Candidatus Vesicomyosocius sp. SY067_SCS001: one gene and its partner. The protein of the gene in region 2 interacts with the protein of the main gene of each other region in a pairwise test. Links are inferred from orthologs where the notes say so. Each region holds a gene or a part of one and is shown on either strand. Other genes may lie near its edges. The genes, in order: groL and aceE.

Region 1 (8,780 bases), 110 kb from region 2 along the record:
TAAAGATAAGCCAGTTTTATTTGAATTTGATGAAATTATTACTCTATTCCATGAATTTGGACATGTGTTACATCATCTGTTAACAAAAGTTAAGTACCCTTGTGCTAGTGGGATATCTGGTGTACCGTGGGATGGAATTGAACTACCTAGTCAGTATATGGAGTTTTATGTATTTGAAAAACAAGTGATTTCTCTTATATCAAGTCATTATAAAACTAGAAAGTCTTTACCTGATGAATTGTATAACAAACTTATTGCTTCTAAAAACTTTAATTCAGCATTGAATATGTTACGACAGTGTGAGTTTGCATTGTGGGATCTTAAAACACACATATCTACTAGAGATAGTTACACTATATTAAAACAAGTTCAAAGAAAAACATCTCTAATGTCAATGATAAATGAAAATCGTTTTTTAAATACTTTTGAACATATTTTCAATGGTGGCTATGCAGCAGGATATTTTAGTTATAAATGGGCAGAAGTTTTGGCGGCTGATGCTTATTATTATGTGCAAAAGAAAGGTGGTATTGGCTCTGATGCTTCTAAAGATTTCTTGTATAATATTTTACAGATAGGAGGTAGCCTAGATTTTATGCAACAATATATAAAGTTCAGGGGTGAAAAACCCTTAATTAATGCCCTATTAAAAGCAAATGGTATTATTCATACAACTAAGGAGAAACATGATTAAATTTATTCTCAGTATTATTATTATTTTGGCATTGATTGGCGGGGCTGTAAAGTTTGTTGCAACTGAGGAAAGCTGGTCTTTAGTTATGAATAAAAGGGTTGCACTTAGTAGTGTACAGAATGGTGCAATTGCAATTTATGAGTTTGTTGAGGAGTTAATAGCTGATGCTAATAAAATTAAAGTTGTTGATTCAACCATAAAATAATCAATTATAAAAGGTATTAAATTCTGCTCAATACAATTGAACCATTAGTACCTCCAAATCCGAATGAATTAGAAATAGCATGGTTAATTGTCATTTCTCTTGCTTCGTTAGCGCAATAATCTAAATCACAATTTGGATCTTGATTAATAATGTTAATGGTTGGTGGTACCACTTGGTCTTGAATTGCGAGTGTGGTAAAGATAGCTTCAATACCCCCAGAAGCACCTAATAAGTGTCCAGTCATTGATTTGGTTGAGCTTATTACAATATTATAAGCGTGTTGCTCTCTAAAGGCTAATTTAACAGCATCTGTTTCTGCTTGATCACCCACTAATGTGGAAGTTCCATGTGCGTTAATATAATTAATTTCATCAATATTAATACCTGAGTTTTTCATAGCATTTTGCATACATCTAGCCGCACCTTCTCCACCTTTTGAAGGTAGTGTTATATGATAAGCATCTCCACTCATACCATAACCCGATACTTGTGCATAGATTTTTGCTCCACGAGCCTTCGCGTGTTCAAACTCTTCCAATACTATAACACCTGCACCATCACCAAGTACAAAACCATCTCTGTCTTTATCCCATGGTCGTGAAGCACTTATTGGATCATCATTGCGAGTAGATAATGCACGTGCTGCAGCAAACCCCCCCAACCCACAATTGGTAGTTGACATTTCAGCACCACCAGCAATCATCACATCAGCATCATTATATTCAATTAAACGAGAAGCATTACCAATATTATGAGTACCTGTAGTGCAAGCAGTAGTAATGGCAAAATTAGGTCCTTTTAAGCCATATTTAATAGATAGATTACCAGAAATCATATTAATAATCGAAGAAGGAACAAAAAAAGGTGAAATACGTCCTGCACCTTTTTCTCTAAATAAATCTGCGGTTTTTTCAATTGTGCCGAGCCCACCAATACCAGCTCCAATAGCAACACCAATACGACAAGCATTTTTCTCAGTAACTTCAATACCACTGTCTTCAATAGCTTGAATGCTAGCAGCCATGCCATAGTGAATAAAGGTGTCCATTTTTTTAGCATCTTTAGGTCTTAGATAGTCAGTGACTTTAAAATTTTTAACTGAGCCACCAAAAGTAACTGATTGACCTTTGGTACTAATGTTAGTAAGCGAAGCAATACCAGAGTAGCCTTTGAGGATATTATCCCAAGATTCACTAACACTTAAACCAACTGGACAAATTATACCCATACCTGTAATAACAACTCTTCTTTTACTCATATTATTTTTGTTGGAAAATATAGTAAGGCGCTTATTTCAAAGAAATAAGCGCCTTACTTGTTAAGTTTGATAAATAGAATTATAAATTACTAACGTAATCAATTGCTTGTTGAACATTAGTAATATTTTCTGCTTGATCATCAGGAATTTCACATTCGAATTCATCTTCAAGAGACATGACTAATTCAACAGTATCTAAAGAATCTGCGCCTAAATCATCAACAAAAGAGGCATTGTTATCAACATCCCCGCTTACATCCAATTGTTCAGCTACAACTTTTTTTACTCTTTGTTCAATACTCATTTGTCATTTCCTTAACTATTTACAAAAAATTATTATTTTATCGTCAAAAAAGAAGTATACAAGACTAAATTACAAAATTTTTCATTAGAATGTTCTATACAAATAATGCTAAATTTGATATCTAGTTTGATCTGGCACTCTTGCCTCTTTAAAGCCTAATCTTCTATATTCACAAGCATCACAAATACCACAGGCTTTTCCATTTTTATCTGCTTGATAACACGTTGTTGTAAGTGTATAATCAACACCTAAGGAAAGTCCTTTTTTTATAATTTGTGCTTTGTTTAAATGAATTAGTGGGGCATGAATGGTTAATTTTTGTCCTTCAATACCTTGTTTGGTAGCAAGATTAGCCATTATTTCGAATGCCTTAATATAAGATTCTCTACAATCAGGATAACCTGAGTAATCTAGTTCATTAACACCAATAAATATATGTTGACAATTTAATACTTCTGACCATGCTAGTGCATAAGATAAAAAAATAGTATTGCGGGCAGGTACATAAGTAATTGGGATTTTATTGTTTTGAGAGAATCTTGGTACATCAATATTATCATTAGTTAGAGCAGATTTACTAATACCAGATAATGATATTTTTACCACTTTGTGTTCAGAAGTTATAAATATTTTAGCGATTTTTTTAGCTGATTGTAACTCTGATTTTTGTTTTTGACCATAATCAAAACTTAGACTATAGCATTTAAATTTTTTTGATTTAGCAATGGCTAAAGTAGTAGTGGAATCTAATCCACCAGATAAAAGAATAATTGCTTTGATTTTATGTTTAGTATTAAGCATTAGCTAAATTCCCATTTTCTTCCAACCACTTTTTTCGATCAGCTGCGCGTTTTTTACTTAACAACATATCCATAGTTTTAAAAACTTGTAACGGGTTATTTGATGTAAGTTGGATTAAATGTCTAGTATGGGACAGCATAGTAGTTTCTCTTAGTTGAGAAGGATTCATTTCACCCAAACCCTTAAACCGTTGAATTTGAATTTTAACACGTTTATTTTCGTTTTCTACCTTCCTAATAATGGTGTCTCGTTCATTATTATTAAGGGCGTAGTAAACTTTTTTTCCTGCATTTATACGATATAAGGGGGGCATTGCAACAAAAATATGACCATCTTGAACAAGTTTTGGAAAATGTTTTACAAATAAAGTACAAATTAATGTAGCGATATGTGCACCATCTGAATCTGCATCGGCAAGAATACAAATTTTACCATATCTTAAATTAGATAAATTTTCACTATTAGGTTCAAGACCAATTGCAATGCTAATGTCATGGATCTCTTTACTAGCGAGTACTTGTTCAGAATCAATTTCCCAAGTATTTAAAATTTTACCGCGCAAGGGTAAAATAGCTTGGTATTCTTTATTTCTTGCTTGCTTAGCAGAACCACCTGCAGAATCACCTTCAACTAGAAATATCTCTGTTTGATTGAGGTCAGTGCTGATACAGTCTGATAATTTTCCAGGCAGGGTAGGACCACTAACTATTTTTTTACGAATAACTTTTTTGTTAGTTTTAAGTTTTATTTGCGCATTGATAATAGCTAGTTGAGCGATTTCTTTTGCAATACTAGTGTGTTGATTTAACCAAATACTAAAAGAGTCTTTAACTATATTTGCAACAAAACTAATACATTCTCTAGAAGCGAGTCTTTTTTTAGTTTGTCCAGAAAATTGTGGATCCATTATCTTAACGGATAACACATAAGAAATTTTTTGCCAAACATCATCAGGAGTGAGTTTAATATTTTTTGGTATTAAATTTCTAAATTCGCAAAATTCTTTTAAAGCTTCGGTAAGTCCTGATCTTAATCCAGTAACATGTGTACCTCCACTAATTGTTGGGATAAGATTAACGTAGCTTTCAGCTATAATATTAGTGTTATACTGTGTCCATGCAATTGAACAATTAAGTTGTTGTTCATTAGTTTTATAATTAACAACAAAAGGATTTGTTGGTAGATAATCTAAGCCATCTAAAGACCTGGATAGATAATCTTTTAAGCCTTTCTTATAAATCCATTTATTTGTTTTTTTGTTTATTTCATTATAAAAATTAATCTCTAAATCTGGGCATAAAACTGCTTTAGAACGTAGATTATTATGTAGTTTAGTTGCGGAGAATTTAATATTGTCAAAAAATCGCGCATCAGGTGTAAATTTAATGATAGTGCCTGTGTTATGCTTATTGACCTTACGAGTTACTTTAAGTTCTGTTTTTTTAGAACCATTTGAAAAAGTTATGTGATGTTCTTTAGCGTCTCTTTTAATCCAAACCTCTACTAAAGTAGATAGGGCGTTAACCACTGAAATACCAACGCCGTGTAATCCTCCTGAAAATTGGTATAAGTCATTTGAAAATTTCCCACCTGCATAAAGTTTTGTTAAGATTACCTCAACACCTGATTTACCTTCTTTAGGGTGAATATCTACAGGTATACCTCGACCATTATCCTCAACAGATAATGAATTATTTTTATATAAAACAACGTTAATTTTTGAAGCATACCCAGCAATTGCCTCATCAATACTATTATCAATAACCTCTTGAGCAAGGTGGTTTGGACATTCAGTTTCGGTGTACATGCCTGGATGTTTACGTACTGGTTCAAGACCTGTTAAAACTTCAATAGAGGAAGAGTCGTAACTATTCATATGTTTGAATATGAGAATTTGTCAAGTATCATACCAAAAAATCCTCTAAAAAATTATGATTTTTTATTTTTTAATAAAAATTATCTAATAATTATGATAGCTTTTGCTATTTCTTTAGAGTCTAACAAATGTTTAGGTAATTTTGAGCTAAATTTATTTTTCATTGGTACTAGTAGCAAATCATAATAAGCTTTTGCCGTAACTATAGAAACATCATTTGATGGAATTTTATAATTTAATATGCGAGTTTCATTTGGTTTTAAACGAGTATCTCCTAAAATTTTGGTTGCTTTAGATGGTGATGTTGTTTTGTTGTTATCATTACCAATTATATACATAAACATAGCTTTTTTATCATCTATCATAGGATGAGTCTTTGAACTTTGCCACAAGATGTTGTCATTGTAATCTTGAGCAGTAACAGTAATATAAAAATTTCTAAATGGTGCGCCTGTTGGGAAGTTATGAGGTAATAAGTTAGTTGCATTTACACTAATATACAACATATTAGAGGCCTCTTTAGCATTAATTGTCATAACCAGGCCTTTACTTACCATTTCAACAGAATGTCCACCTATCATTGTATGATTGCTAATACCTTCAATTACTGGCATATGACAAGACTGACAAGTAGTAGAACCCCCTGCAGATATAATTTCTCCACCAGTTTGACAGAGTGGTACTTTTTTAGAATTGTTACGTTGATTATGACAACCTAGACATGCCTTAGAGGTTTTAAATAAGCCTGGATTATTTGCAACTCCACCTTCACCAAATCTTTTATGTTTTTTATTAGTACCATTAGGACCTTGTATTTGATGGGATGAGTATTTATAAGCTTTTATGCCTAATTTTACCCTATCATTTTGATTCTTTATTCTTTTGTATTTAGTTAAAGAATGACAAGCGATACAATTAACTCCTTCAGAGAAGGAGTTTTTAGCATTAAGTTTTGTTTTTTTTTCTTTTGCTGCTGCAGGAGAGTGACATTCTAAACAAACTGGATATTTATCTTTATCATTTCCTGTTTTAATACCCTCAACTTTAGGACTGCCTACAACCATGCCATAAAAAAGACCATGAATAGGGTCTTTTAATGCTGTGCTTTTAGCATGCATTGAATTTGTCCATTGTTTATAAATATTATAATGACATACACTACATTCTTTTGAAGATAAGTTATCAATGTTAGAATATGAAATATTGTCGATTTTAGTAGAAGGAATTATGATATTAGTTTTTGAATTTACGAAAGATTGTAAATCTGCTTGTACTTGTAATCCTAAAAAAGATATTATTAAATAAATTAATTTGTTTTGCATTTATTCCTCTTTAAAATCTTTTAGATAGCATTAATAATTTAAATTATTAAACTATGTTACTCTCTATTAGGACCCCGCTCTATTATAAAAAAGCCCCATAAATGGGGCTTTTTTATAATAGAGCGGGGTTGATTTACATCATTCCACCACCCATACCACCCATACCACCCATATCAGGAGAAGCAGCAGGTGTAACGTCTTGAGGGATATCAGTAATCATTGCTTCGGTTGTAATCATAAGACCTGAAATACTAGCAGCATGTTGTAATGCAGCACGCACAACTTTCGTTGGATCTAAAATACCCATCTTGAGCATATCACCATATTCTTCTGTTGTTGCATTATAGCCATAGTTATCTTTACCATCAGCTACATTATTGAGAACAACAGAGGCTTCACCCCCACCATTTGTTACGATTTGGCGTAGTGGTGCTTCCATTGCTCGTTTAGCAATTTCAATACCAATATTTTGATCATGATTATCACCAGTCAAACCATCTAAAGCTTTAATAGTACGGACTAAGGCAACACCGCCACCAGGAACAACGCCTTCTTCAACAGCAGCGCGAGTAGCGTGTAAAGCGTCATCAACATGGTCTTTCTTTTCTTTCATGGCAACTTCAGTAGCAGCACCTACTTTAATTACTGCAACCCCTCCAGAAAGTTTAGCTAAACGTTCAAGCAATTTCTCTTTATCATAATCACTTGTTGTAGTTTCGATTTGTGCTTTAATTTGGTTAACACGACCATCAATATCAGATTTTTTACCAGCACCATCAACAATTACAGTATTTTCCTTACCAATTTCGATGCGTTTAGCAGTACCAAGATGTTCTTCAGTTACTTTTTCTAAAGACAAACCTACTTCCTCTGAAATAACTACACTACCTGTGAGTATGGCAATATCTTCTAAAATTGCTTTACGGCGATCACCAAAACCAGGAGCCTTAACTGCGGCAACTTTAACAATACCACGCATATTATTAACCACTAGAGTGGCTAGTGCTTCACCATCAATATCTTCAGCAATGATTAGCAAAGCTTTACTTGATTTTTGTACGATTTCTAATGCTGGTAATAAATCACGAATATTTGAAATTTTTGCATCATGTAACAATACAAAAGGAGACTCAAGATCAGCAGTCATTGTATCTTGATTGTTAACAAAGTAGGGGGACAAATAACCACGATCAAATTGCATACCTTCAACTACATCAAGTTCATTTTCAAAACCAGAACCTTCTTCAACGGTAATAACACCTGCTTGACCTACTTTTTCCATAGCATCGGCAATAATATCACCCACAGAAACGTCAGAATTTGCAGAAATAGTACCTACTTGAGCAATAGCTTTTGTATCATTACAAGGTTGTGAGAAGTTGCGTAGTGCATTAACAGCAACTTCTGTTGCTTTGTCAATACCTCGTTTAAGATCCATAGGATTCATACCTGCTGCTACTGACTTAACACCTTCAGTAACAAGAGCTTGCGCAAGCACAGTTGCTGTTGTTGTGCCATCACCAGCAATATCATTGGTTTTTGATGCTACTTCTTTTACCATTTGCGCGCCCATATTTTCGAATTTACCTTCTAAGGTAATTTCTTGAGCAACGGAAACACCATCTTTAGTGATCGTAGGACCGCCAAATGATTTATCTAAAACAACATTTCTACCCTTAGGTCCTAATGTTACTTTGACTGCGTTAGCTAGCATATTTACCCCGTCTAACATTAAATTCCTAGCTTCTGGGCCAAATTTTATATCTTTTGCTGACATTTTTAATCTCCTTTATTTAATGACTGCGACAATATCGCCTTCTTTCATTATTAATAGTTTTTTACCATCTACTTTAATTTCAGTACCAGCATATTGAGCAAACAATACTTTATCGCCGATTGTTACATCTAATGCAATTGTATCACCATTGTCATTTTTTTTACCATTACCTATTGCAACAACAACACCCTCTGAAGGCTTCTCAGTTGCTGAATCAGGAATAATTAAACCACTGGAAGTGGTTTTCTTTTCTTCTACTCTACGAACGACCACACGGTCGTGAAGGGGGCGAATATTCATTTTTTCTCCTAGTTAATAAAATTTTTAAGCTTGATGCATAAGTTTAAATTTATCTTTCAAAGAATTTACTCTTGTAAGTTCGATTTAAGCTTTTGCATGGCTTTAGTCTCAAGTTGACGCACTCTTTCTTTTGAAATGCTATACTTGTCTGCTAAAGTATATAGGGTTGTTTTTTCTTCTTTCAAGTATCTAGATTGTAAAATATCTAAACTTCTTTCATCTAGCGATGATAAAGCCTTATAA
Region 2 (9,963 bases):
TGTAACCACTTTAGGCCCTAAGAGTGATGCCCAATTAATTGAAAAATTAGAATCTTCCGAGCGTCAAAATGATTACTTCTTGTTACATTACAACTTCCCGCCATATTGTGTGGGTGAGACTGGTCGCTTAGCTACAATTAAGCGTCGTGAAATTGGTCATGGTCATCTAGCGCGCCGGGGTATTACTGCTTGCTTGCCTTCAATTGAAGAATTCCCGTACACAGTACGTGTAGTCTCAGAAATTACCGAATCTAATGGTTCTAGCTCTATGGCTAGTGTTTGTGGCTCATCATTATCATTAATGGATGCAGGTGTACCAATAAAAGCACCAGTAGCAGGCATTGCAATGGGTTTAGTTAAAGAAGATGATAGATTTACTATATTGACTGATATTTTAGGTGATGAAGATCACTTAGGTGATATGGATTTTAAAGTAGCAGGAACATCACGTGGAGTAAATGCATTACAAATGGACATTAAAATCCAGGATATTACCCATGAAATTATGGAGATCGCTCTAAAACAAGCTAAAGAGGCAAGATTAAATATTTTAGGTCAAATGAATCAAGTTATTTGTGAACCTAATACGTCAAACAAAAATACACCTAAAACTACTATTATTAAAATCCAAACTGATAAAATTCGTGATTTAATTGGCAGAGGTGGAGAAACCATTAAAGGTATTATCTCAACTTCTTGCGCTAATATTGATGTAGATGATAGTGGTAATGTTAATATTTTTTCCAATAACCAAAAATCCTTTGATACAGCAGTGCAAATGGTAAAAGATGTTACTGCTACACCTGAAGTGAATAAAGTTTATACAGGTAAAGTTGTTAAAATTGTTGAGTTTGGTGCTTTTATTAACATCATGCCTAACCAAGATGGTTTGCTACATATTTCTGAAATTTCTCATGAACGTATTGAAAAAGTAAAGAATCATCTTAGAGAAGGTGATAAAATTGATGTAAAGGTTATAGGTTTAGATAGAGGTCGTATTAAATTATCTCGTAAAGCTTTATTAGAAAAATAATTTTTACAACCTCAAATTAATAGTTCTTGCACGTGAGAGAAATATTTTCATACAAGAGTAAATTTAGTTTTATTATAAGTATTTACTAAACAAATTTATTTATACTGTCATTGGATTAGGTTTACTGATATTAATCTTATATTTTTTAATCGCTTTTGTAAAAATTGAAATTTCAATCTTCCCTTCATCTGAAAGCGCTTTTAATGCTACTATCGTTATGTATTTAGCATTAACTTCAAAAAATTCTCTAAGTGCAGCTCTTGAATCAGAACGACCAAAACCATCTGTTCCTAACACTTCGTATCGATTAGGAACATACTTACGGACTTGTTCGGCAAAATTACGCATGTAGTCAGTTGCTACGATTATCGGTCCATTGGCGTCTTCTAAACATTTTGTAATATAAGGTACTTGTTTTTTAATACCACTTGTATTAAAACGATTGATTCTATCAATATCTTGTGCTTCACGTGTTAATTCATTAAAACTTGTAACTGACCAAATACTGGATTTCACCCCCCAGTCATCAGCTAACATTTTTGCAGCTTTTTCTACCTCTCTTAAAATAGTTCCAGAACCCATTAATTGTACTTCTATCATACTTTTGCCAATGGTTTTTAATTTATACATGCCTTTAATAATACCATGTTCAGAATTTTTTGGCATTTCTGGGTGAGTATACAACTCATTCATTACAGTAATATAATAAAAAATATTTTCATGTTTTTCATACATTCTATAAAGACCAGAATGAATAATTACCATCAATTCGTAACCATAAGTTGGGTCATAAGAAATACAGTTTGGAATGGTATTTGCCACTAAATGAGAGTCACCATCTTGATGCTGTAAACCTTCACCATTAAGTGTTGTACGTCCTGCAGTACCGCCAATTAAAAAACCTTTAGCTTGCATATCTCCAGCCGCCCAAACCAAATCCCCTACACGTTGGAAGCCAAATTTAGAATAATAAATATAAAATGGGATCATAGTAGTATTATGTGTTGCATAAGCCGTTGCGGCTGCAATCCAATCAGAAATTGCACCTGCTTCATTAATTCCTTCTTGTAACACTTGACCTTTCTTGTCTTCCTTATACCACATAACTTTATCTGAATCTTCAGGTTGATAAAGTTGCCCAGAAGCAGAATAGATACCTAATTGTCTAAATAAACCCTCCATACCAAAAGTACGTGCTTCATCAGGAATAATTGGTACAATTTTAGGGCCTAACTGCTTATCACGAACTAATAATGTTATAACCCGGTTAAATACCATTGTGGTTGACATTTTACGGTCTCCACTTGATTTTAATAACGTTTCAAATACATTCAGTTTAGGTATTTTTATTTGTTCTAAATCAAACGCACGTACTGGCAAAGAACCTCCTAGTTTCTTACGTTTAGCACGCATATAAACCATTTCTTCACTATCAAGTGCTGGCTTATAAAAATTTAAAGACTTAACGTCTTCTTCAGTAACTGGAACATCAAAGCGTTTAGCAAAAATTTCAACTTGTTTTAGTCCTATTTTTTTTTGTGAGTGGGTAGTATTTTGTCCTTCACCAGCCTCACCCATACCATAACCTTTAACCGTTTTAGCCAAAATAACCGTTGGTTTGTCGTGACATGCTTTAGCAGAATGATAAACTTGAAACACCTTATAAGGATCATGACCACCACGATCAAGATGATAAATTTCATCATCACTCATATCTTCAACCATGGCTAATAATTCAGGATACTTACCAAAAAAATGTTTACGTACATAAGCCCCATCTTTAGCTTTATAAGCTTGATATTCGCCATCCACCACTTCTTCCATGCGTTTTTTTAAGAGTCCTTGAGTATCTCTGGCAAATAATTCATCCCACTTACCTCCCCAAATAACTTTAATCACATTCCAACCAGAACCATGAAATACACCTTCTAATTCTTGAATAATTTTTCCATTACCACGTACAGGACCATCAAGGCGCTGAAGATTACAATTAATAACAAAAATAAGATTGTCTAATTTTTCACGACCTGCCATTGATATAGCACCTAATGCTTCTGGCTCATCAGTTTCACCATCACCTAAATATGCCCAAACAGTACGCTTGTCAGTTTGTTTAATTTCACGGTGATGAAGATATTTCATAAATCGTGCTTGAAAAATTGCCATAATTGGACCCAAACCCATTGAAACTGTTGGAAATTGCCAAAAATCTGGCATTAACCATGGATGAGGATAAGAAGATAAACCTTCCTTTCCAACTTCTTGACGAAATTTAAGCATCTGATCCTCAGTAATACGTCCTTCTAAATAAGCACGGGAATAAATACCTGGAGATATATGTCCTTGAAAGAAGACAAGATCTGCACCCTGATGTGCATCAGGCCCACGATAAAAATGATTAAAACCAACTTCATATAAAGTTGCGCTTGATGCAAATGAAGCAATGTGTCCACCTAAATCATACGGCAACTGATTAGCCTTTACTACCATTACCATAGCATTCCAACGAACAATAGCTGAAATTCTTTCCTCAATATCTTCATTAATATCAGTTACAACTTCTTTTTCTTTAGAAATACTGTTTAGATAAGAGGTATTAATATCTTTTGGTAAATCTATCCCTTCGTTATACGCCATGTCTATTAATTGATTTAACAAAAACTTAACACGATCATCGCCTTCAATACGAATAACAGATTTAAAAGCTTCTAGCCATTCCTGGGTTTCCAAAGGGTCAATATCTTGAACTAACATAATAATGTATAATTTATTTAAAAAAAACCAATTATCCCAAAATTATTATATCTTTAGAGTCTACTTTATAAAATATTTAATAAATACAAATGAGGCAAAAAAACCAATCAAAGCAAATACAATTTGTCCTATTTCGTTAATTGTATATAAGATACTACCTAACACTCCGCCTATAAATAATGATAACAATGGTAGTATGTAAAGTTGAAAAGCACGTAAAAATAATTTACTTGAAGAAATTTCTAATGTTACAAAATCACCAGCTAAAATATTATCTCGATATGGCCTGTTAAACACAGAATAATAATTAGACAATATCCCTGTACCACAACTACTAGTTGATTCGCAACTATTACAACCGCTTGAGCGATCAACTTCAAGCGTCATCATTTTATTGTCAATTGCAATAACTTTAAACTGTTCTTTCACTTAATTAGTTTTATGTTTAAAATAAAAGCTTTATTGTACACTATCTTATTGAATTATGAATATTTCACAATCAATTTTTAAAGCTTATGACATCCGTGGTATTGCTAAGCATGATTTAACTCCTGAAAATGTTAAACTTCTCGGTTTAGCAATTGGTAGCGAATCTATTTCTAAAGGTGAACGTAATATTGTTATTGGTCGTGATGGTAGACTCAGTAGTCTTGATTTAATGCAAGCTTTAACAGAAGGTCTTAAAAAAAGTGGGTGTCATATTGTGGATATTGGTATGGTAGTAACTCCTTTGGTATATTTTGCAACGCATACTAAGGTTAGTACTTCAGGTGTAATGATTACAGGTTCACATAATCCACCAGAATATAATGGTTTTAAAATCATAATTGCAGGAGAAACACTCTCGGGTGAACGTATTCAAGCGCTTTATCAGCGTATTCAGATTGGTGATTTTTCCTCAGGTCATGGAACTTCAATTAAAGTTAACATTGAACAAGATTATATTAAGCGTATTACTAATGATATTAAATTAGACAAATCATTTAGTATTGTTGTTGATGCAGGAAATGGAGTTGCAGGTAATATTGCACCAAAACTATTTGAACAATTAGGTGTTAAAGTAACAAAATTATTTTGTTTAGTTGATGGTAACTTTTCTAATCACCATCCTGACCCTTCTAAACTTCATAACCTTGAATATATTATTAAAGAAGTAAGAAATACAGGTGCAGACATGGGCTTTTCCTTTGATGGTGATGGTGATAGATTGGGCTTGATTGACAACAAAGGAAATGTAATCTGGGCAGATAGACAAATGATCTTATATTCAAGAGATATTCTCAAGCGTAATAAAGGTGCCAAGATTGTTTTTGATGTTAAGTGTTCATCACTGTTATCCAAAGACATCATCAAACATAGTGGCGAAGCCATTATGTCACGCACAGGACATAGTTTTATTAAAGCTAAATTAAAAGAAACTGGTGCAGCACTTGGTGGAGAAATGAGTGGACATATCTTCTTCAAAGAGCGTTGGTATGGATTTGATGATGCGCTTTATACAGGTGCTAGGTTGCTTGAAATTTTATCAAAAACAAAAAAAACTTGTGCCGAAATATTTTCTGAATTACCTGATAATGTCAATACACCAGAAATTAATATTCATTTTGAACAACAAGGAGAACAATTTAATGTCATGAATAAATTAGCTAAAAATGTAGATTTCCCTAATGCAAAAATTACCACTATTGATGGTATTCGTGTTGACTATGACAATGGCTGGGGGTTAATTCGCCCTTCTAATACTACGTCTTGTTTGGTTCTTAGATTTGAAGCAGATAGTCAAAAAGTGTTAAATGAAATTCAAGGAAGATTTAGAATTTGGCTAAAGAATAACAATATTTCTACTCAATATTTTTAATAATAGGATTAATTACAGTTAAAATCTAACCTAACTAAGAATAAGACTAGAAATTAAAGATATACCAATATTTTTGACAAGTTAACATTATGTATAGATATTAATTAAAGTTATGCATAAATATTAAGAGATATACAATATACATCTATAATGGATAATACCTCACCTGTACCAGAACAATCCCATAAATGTATACAAATCAAAACTTCTCTATAAATGAACAAAAACCGACCAAGCTATAATACTATTTAGTAAAATACTAAAAATACCACTAAATAAAATTTTTCTCAATTAATAATGAAACCATTAAACTAAAAAACAATTAAGTGATATTTTTAAAAACTTCCATTACTAAACAATCAAAGTCGCTAAAGATAAAAAAGCTAAAAAACCGATAACATCAGTAATTGTCGTCAAAATAACCCCACCGGCAAGTGCTGGGTCAATTTTAAATTTAATTAGTAGTAATGGTAAAAATGCACCTGAAAAAGCAGCAAAGATTAAATTAACAATAATCGCCAACGCTATTACTAGGCTTAGCATCAAATCTGTAAACCAAATATAAGTTACCACACTAATAATTAAAGACCAGAAAATACCATTTAAAACCCCAATTGCAACCTCTTTATTCATTAATACTTTAAGGTTAGTCTCTGTTACCCTGCCTGTTGCTATACCACGTGTTACCAAGATAAGTGTTTGTGTACCAGCAATACCACCCATTGATGCCACAACTGGCATTAAAATTGCTAATGCAATTTTTTCTTGTAAAGTAGCTTCAAAAAGACCGATAAAAAATACAGCAATAAAAACTGTAATTAGATTAATTCCAAGCCAAATACTACGACGCTTAGCACTTTGTATAACAGGAGAAAATACGCCCTCATCTTCATTCAAACCAGCCATTGACATAACTGAGTGTTCAGCTTCATCTCGAATAATATCAACCACATCATCAATGGTTATACGGCCTATAAGCTGGTTACTTTCATCAACCACAGGAGCAGATATTAAGTTCCTCTGTCCAAATAGACTAGCTACTTCATTATCAACAGTAGTAGCTAGAATAGGTTTTAATTTTTTGTTTATGAGTAGATTAATATTTTGTTCAGCTTCATTAGTTAATAAAGTAGCAATATAAATAGAGCCCAGGTATTGATAAGATTTATTAACCACAAATACTTGATCAGTATCAATCGGCATTTCTTTTAACAAACGTAGATAACGAATAACTGTACCTACTGTCACATTACTACGTACGGTAATAATATCAATATTCATTAAACCGGCAGCAGAGTTTTTAGGATAAGATAAAACTCGTTTTAAGTGATCTTTATGTTTATAATCCAATATTAATAATAAGTTATGTATTTCTGATTCAGGTAATTTAGGTATAATATCAGATGGATTCTTCGTATCCAAGATTTCTATAGTCTTTACAATATTAGCAATATCCGTTTTACTTAACAAGTAAGATTCAACATTTTCATTTTCATTTTCATTCAAATTTTTAATAATATCACTTTTAATTCCAAATCAATATTTAACCAAACTTGAATCCTGTCTTTAGACGATATACTTTCTAACAAACTAACAATTTCAAGTGTGTGTAGCTCAAACAAAGATAAGAGGTTACCTCTTTATATTTTAAGTTCTCCAAAATACTTTATTAATTTCTTAAGCCGTTCTTCAAACGAAGTATTTTCAACTTCTGACATCAGTATTGCTCTTATCTTTTAAAACAATATAAATGTTTAAATAAAACTCAGATTGTTATTAGTTTTTTTCTCTGGTTGTTTAATTTTTCTTTATGTTTTTTAATTTGAACATCTAATTTATTAACCATTTGATCAATAGAGTTGTACATATCAGAACTTTCTGCTTTTGCAAATAAATCTGCACCACTAACATGGATTATTGCCTCGGCTTTTTGTACATCTTTTTTAACTTCTAAGATTATATTAATGTTAATTACTTGATTAAAATGATTCTTTATTTTGTTTAATTTTATTAACGAATGTTGTTTAATTGCTTCGGTAATATCAAGATGATGACCAGAAATATTTAACTGCATATATACTCCTTAAATTCTTTGAAAAATAATTTATATTAAAGCATAACTTTAATATAAATTATAAGGTAATTTATACACATTTAAGACAAAAACCTTAAATCTTATTTAAAGTGTATAATGCCGACGTTTACTTACTTACATATTATAGGAGATCAAAATGATTGCAACAAGTCAACATTTTAACGAATTAAGTGCTAAAAGAATTGTATTACAAAATACTTTCAAAACTCATACACAAGTCAATGGTTTTTCTTATAAAGATTGGATTAACCCCCCAGTGGGCTCTTTTTATGAAGGATACAAAAAAGAATTAGATAAAATTAATAATGAAATGGCTCCACCATTAACTTACCAATCATAAATTATTTTATGATTGGTAATAAAAGCTTAATTTAGAGCTTTTTATTAATTGTTTTAGATAATCATAATGTCCTATTTAATGTCAAACTATACACCACTTAAGGTTACTTTTGTTAAAGGTGTAGGTTGCTATCTGATAGATGACAAAGGTGAAAAATATCTAGACGCGCTTTGTGGTGTGGGTGTTGTTGGTCTGGGACATTGTCATCAAGAAATTACAAAAACAATTCAAACACAAGCTGCTAATTTACTACATACCAGTAATTGGTATCATATCCAGCACCAAGAAGATTTAGCTAAAAAATTATGCCAATTATCTAACATGGATAAAGCTTTTTTTGCCAATTCTGGTGCTGAAGCAAATGAGGCAGCTATTAAAATTGTTCGCTTACATGGACATGCTAATCATATTAACAACCCAACCATCTTAACTGCTAACCAAAGTTTTCATGGACGCACTATGGCAACACTTTCAGCCACTGGCAATCCTAAAATACAAAAAGGTTTTACACCATTAGTTAGTAAATTTATCTATTTTGACTTTAATAATATTAAAGCAATTAAAGCTCATGAAAATAACAAGAATATTGTTGCAGTTATGCTTGAACCTATTCAGGGTGAAAGTGGTATTATCATCCCAAATAAGAATTACCTGAACCAAGTTCAAAAAATTTGCAATAATAATAATTGGTTATTAATTCTTGATGAAATACAAACAGGCATAGGTCGTACTGGTAAATTATTTGCACATTGTTATAACAATATAACACCAGATTTATTCACTTTAGCTAAAGGACTTGGTAATGGTATGCCTATTGGTGCTTGTCTTGCAAAAGGAAAAGCTGCACAATTACTAATGCCTGGTACACACGGATCCACCTTTGGTGGTAATCCACTGGCTTGTAAAACAGCACTTACTGTATTAGAAATTATCGAAAAAGATAATATTTTAGATAATGTTTTAGTAATGGGTGAATACATAACATCTAGTTTTAGAAACAAACTTAAAAATTCAAACAAAGTATTTGAAATTCGCTCAAAAGGTTTAATGATTGCCATTGAGTTAAACCAAAATTGTTCTACTCTTTTACAAAAAGCATTAAACAACAAACTTTTAATTAATATTACTGGTCAAACAATACGTTTACTTCCACCCTTAATCATTAATCAATCTGATGCTGATATTCTTATTGATAAAGTTAGTAACTTGATCAATACTTTATAAAAAGGGGATACCCTATGATAAAACACTTTATTAATCTTAATGATTTATCGAATTATGACTTAACTCGAATCATTAAACAAGCAATCACATTAAAAAAACAGTATAAATCTGGTAAAATAAATAAATGTTTAGAACATAAAACATTAGCCATGATTTTTGATAAATCTTCTACACGAACGCGTGTTTCTTTTGAAGCTGGAATGACTCAACTAGGTGGTCGTGCCCTATTCTTATCTGATAAAGATATTCAATTAGGTCGGGGTGAACCAATCATCGATAGCGCAATTGTGATCAGTTCAATGGTTGATGCTATTATGATACGTGTCTCTTCTCATGAGGATATTCAGACCTTTTCAGAACATTCTTCTGTACCGATTATTAATGCATTATCTGATGAATCACATCCATGTCAACTATTAGCTGACATGATGACTTACCAAGAATACAACGGTTCTATTGCTAATAAAACCGTAGCTTGGATTGGCGATGGAAATAACATGTGCCACACTTATATACAAGCAGCAAAAAGTTTCAACTTTAAACTTAATATTGCTGCCCCTAAAAACTACCAACCAGATCAAAGTTTTATTGAAAAATATGCTAGCCACATTCATCTATTCACCGATATAAAAACAGCATGTAAAGAGGTTGATTTGATA

What was found.
Region 1: the proteins of aceE (region 2) and groL interact in binary tests that used the Escherichia coli proteins (3 or more experiments, as listed by UniProt). The link is inferred for Candidatus Vesicomyosocius sp. SY067_SCS001 from one-to-one orthologs.

The regions. Positions count from the first base shown.
Region 1 is NZ_CP054877.1:543,699-552,478, reverse strand. The notes cover bases 5,916-8,780. They hold groL (chaperonin GroEL), read right to left. Parts: upstream 8,238-8,780; coding sequence 6,594-8,237; downstream 5,916-6,593. Other genes in these bases: rpoH (RNA polymerase sigma factor RpoH), read right to left, coding at 8,603-8,780; HUW60_RS02585 (co-chaperone GroES), read right to left, coding at 8,250-8,537; HUW60_RS02595 (cytochrome c family protein), read right to left, coding at 5,916-6,460. Outside these bases: HUW60_RS02625 (M3 family metallopeptidase), read left to right, coding at 1-694; HUW60_RS02620 (hypothetical protein), read left to right, coding at 687-899; fabF (beta-ketoacyl-ACP synthase II), read right to left, coding at 916-2,157; acpP (acyl carrier protein), read right to left, coding at 2,237-2,461; 7-cyano-7-deazaguanine synthase QueC, read right to left, coding at 2,570-3,262; parE (DNA topoisomerase IV subunit B), read right to left, coding at 3,255-5,138; more of HUW60_RS02595, read right to left, coding at 5,219-5,915.
Region 2 is NZ_CP054877.1:432,221-442,183, reverse strand. Bases 933-4,092 are described here. They hold aceE (pyruvate dehydrogenase (acetyl-transferring), homodimeric type), read right to left. Parts: upstream 3,788-4,092; coding sequence 1,133-3,787; downstream 933-1,132. Other genes in these bases: HUW60_RS02130 (SoxR reducing system RseC family protein), read right to left, coding at 3,848-4,092; pnp (polyribonucleotide nucleotidyltransferase), read left to right, coding at 933-1,033. Outside these bases: more of pnp, read left to right, coding at 1-932; more of HUW60_RS02130, read right to left, coding at 4,093-4,216; HUW60_RS02125 (phosphomannomutase/phosphoglucomutase), read left to right, coding at 4,272-5,645; HUW60_RS02120 (magnesium transporter), read right to left, coding at 5,997-7,151; hpf (ribosome hibernation-promoting factor, HPF/YfiA family), read right to left, coding at 7,411-7,719; HUW60_RS02110 (hypothetical protein), read left to right, coding at 7,877-8,080; HUW60_RS02105 (aspartate aminotransferase family protein), read left to right, coding at 8,147-9,304; argF (ornithine carbamoyltransferase), read left to right, coding at 9,319-9,963. UniProt on the Escherichia coli protein: Component of the pyruvate dehydrogenase (PDH) complex, that catalyzes the overall conversion of pyruvate to acetyl-CoA and CO(2).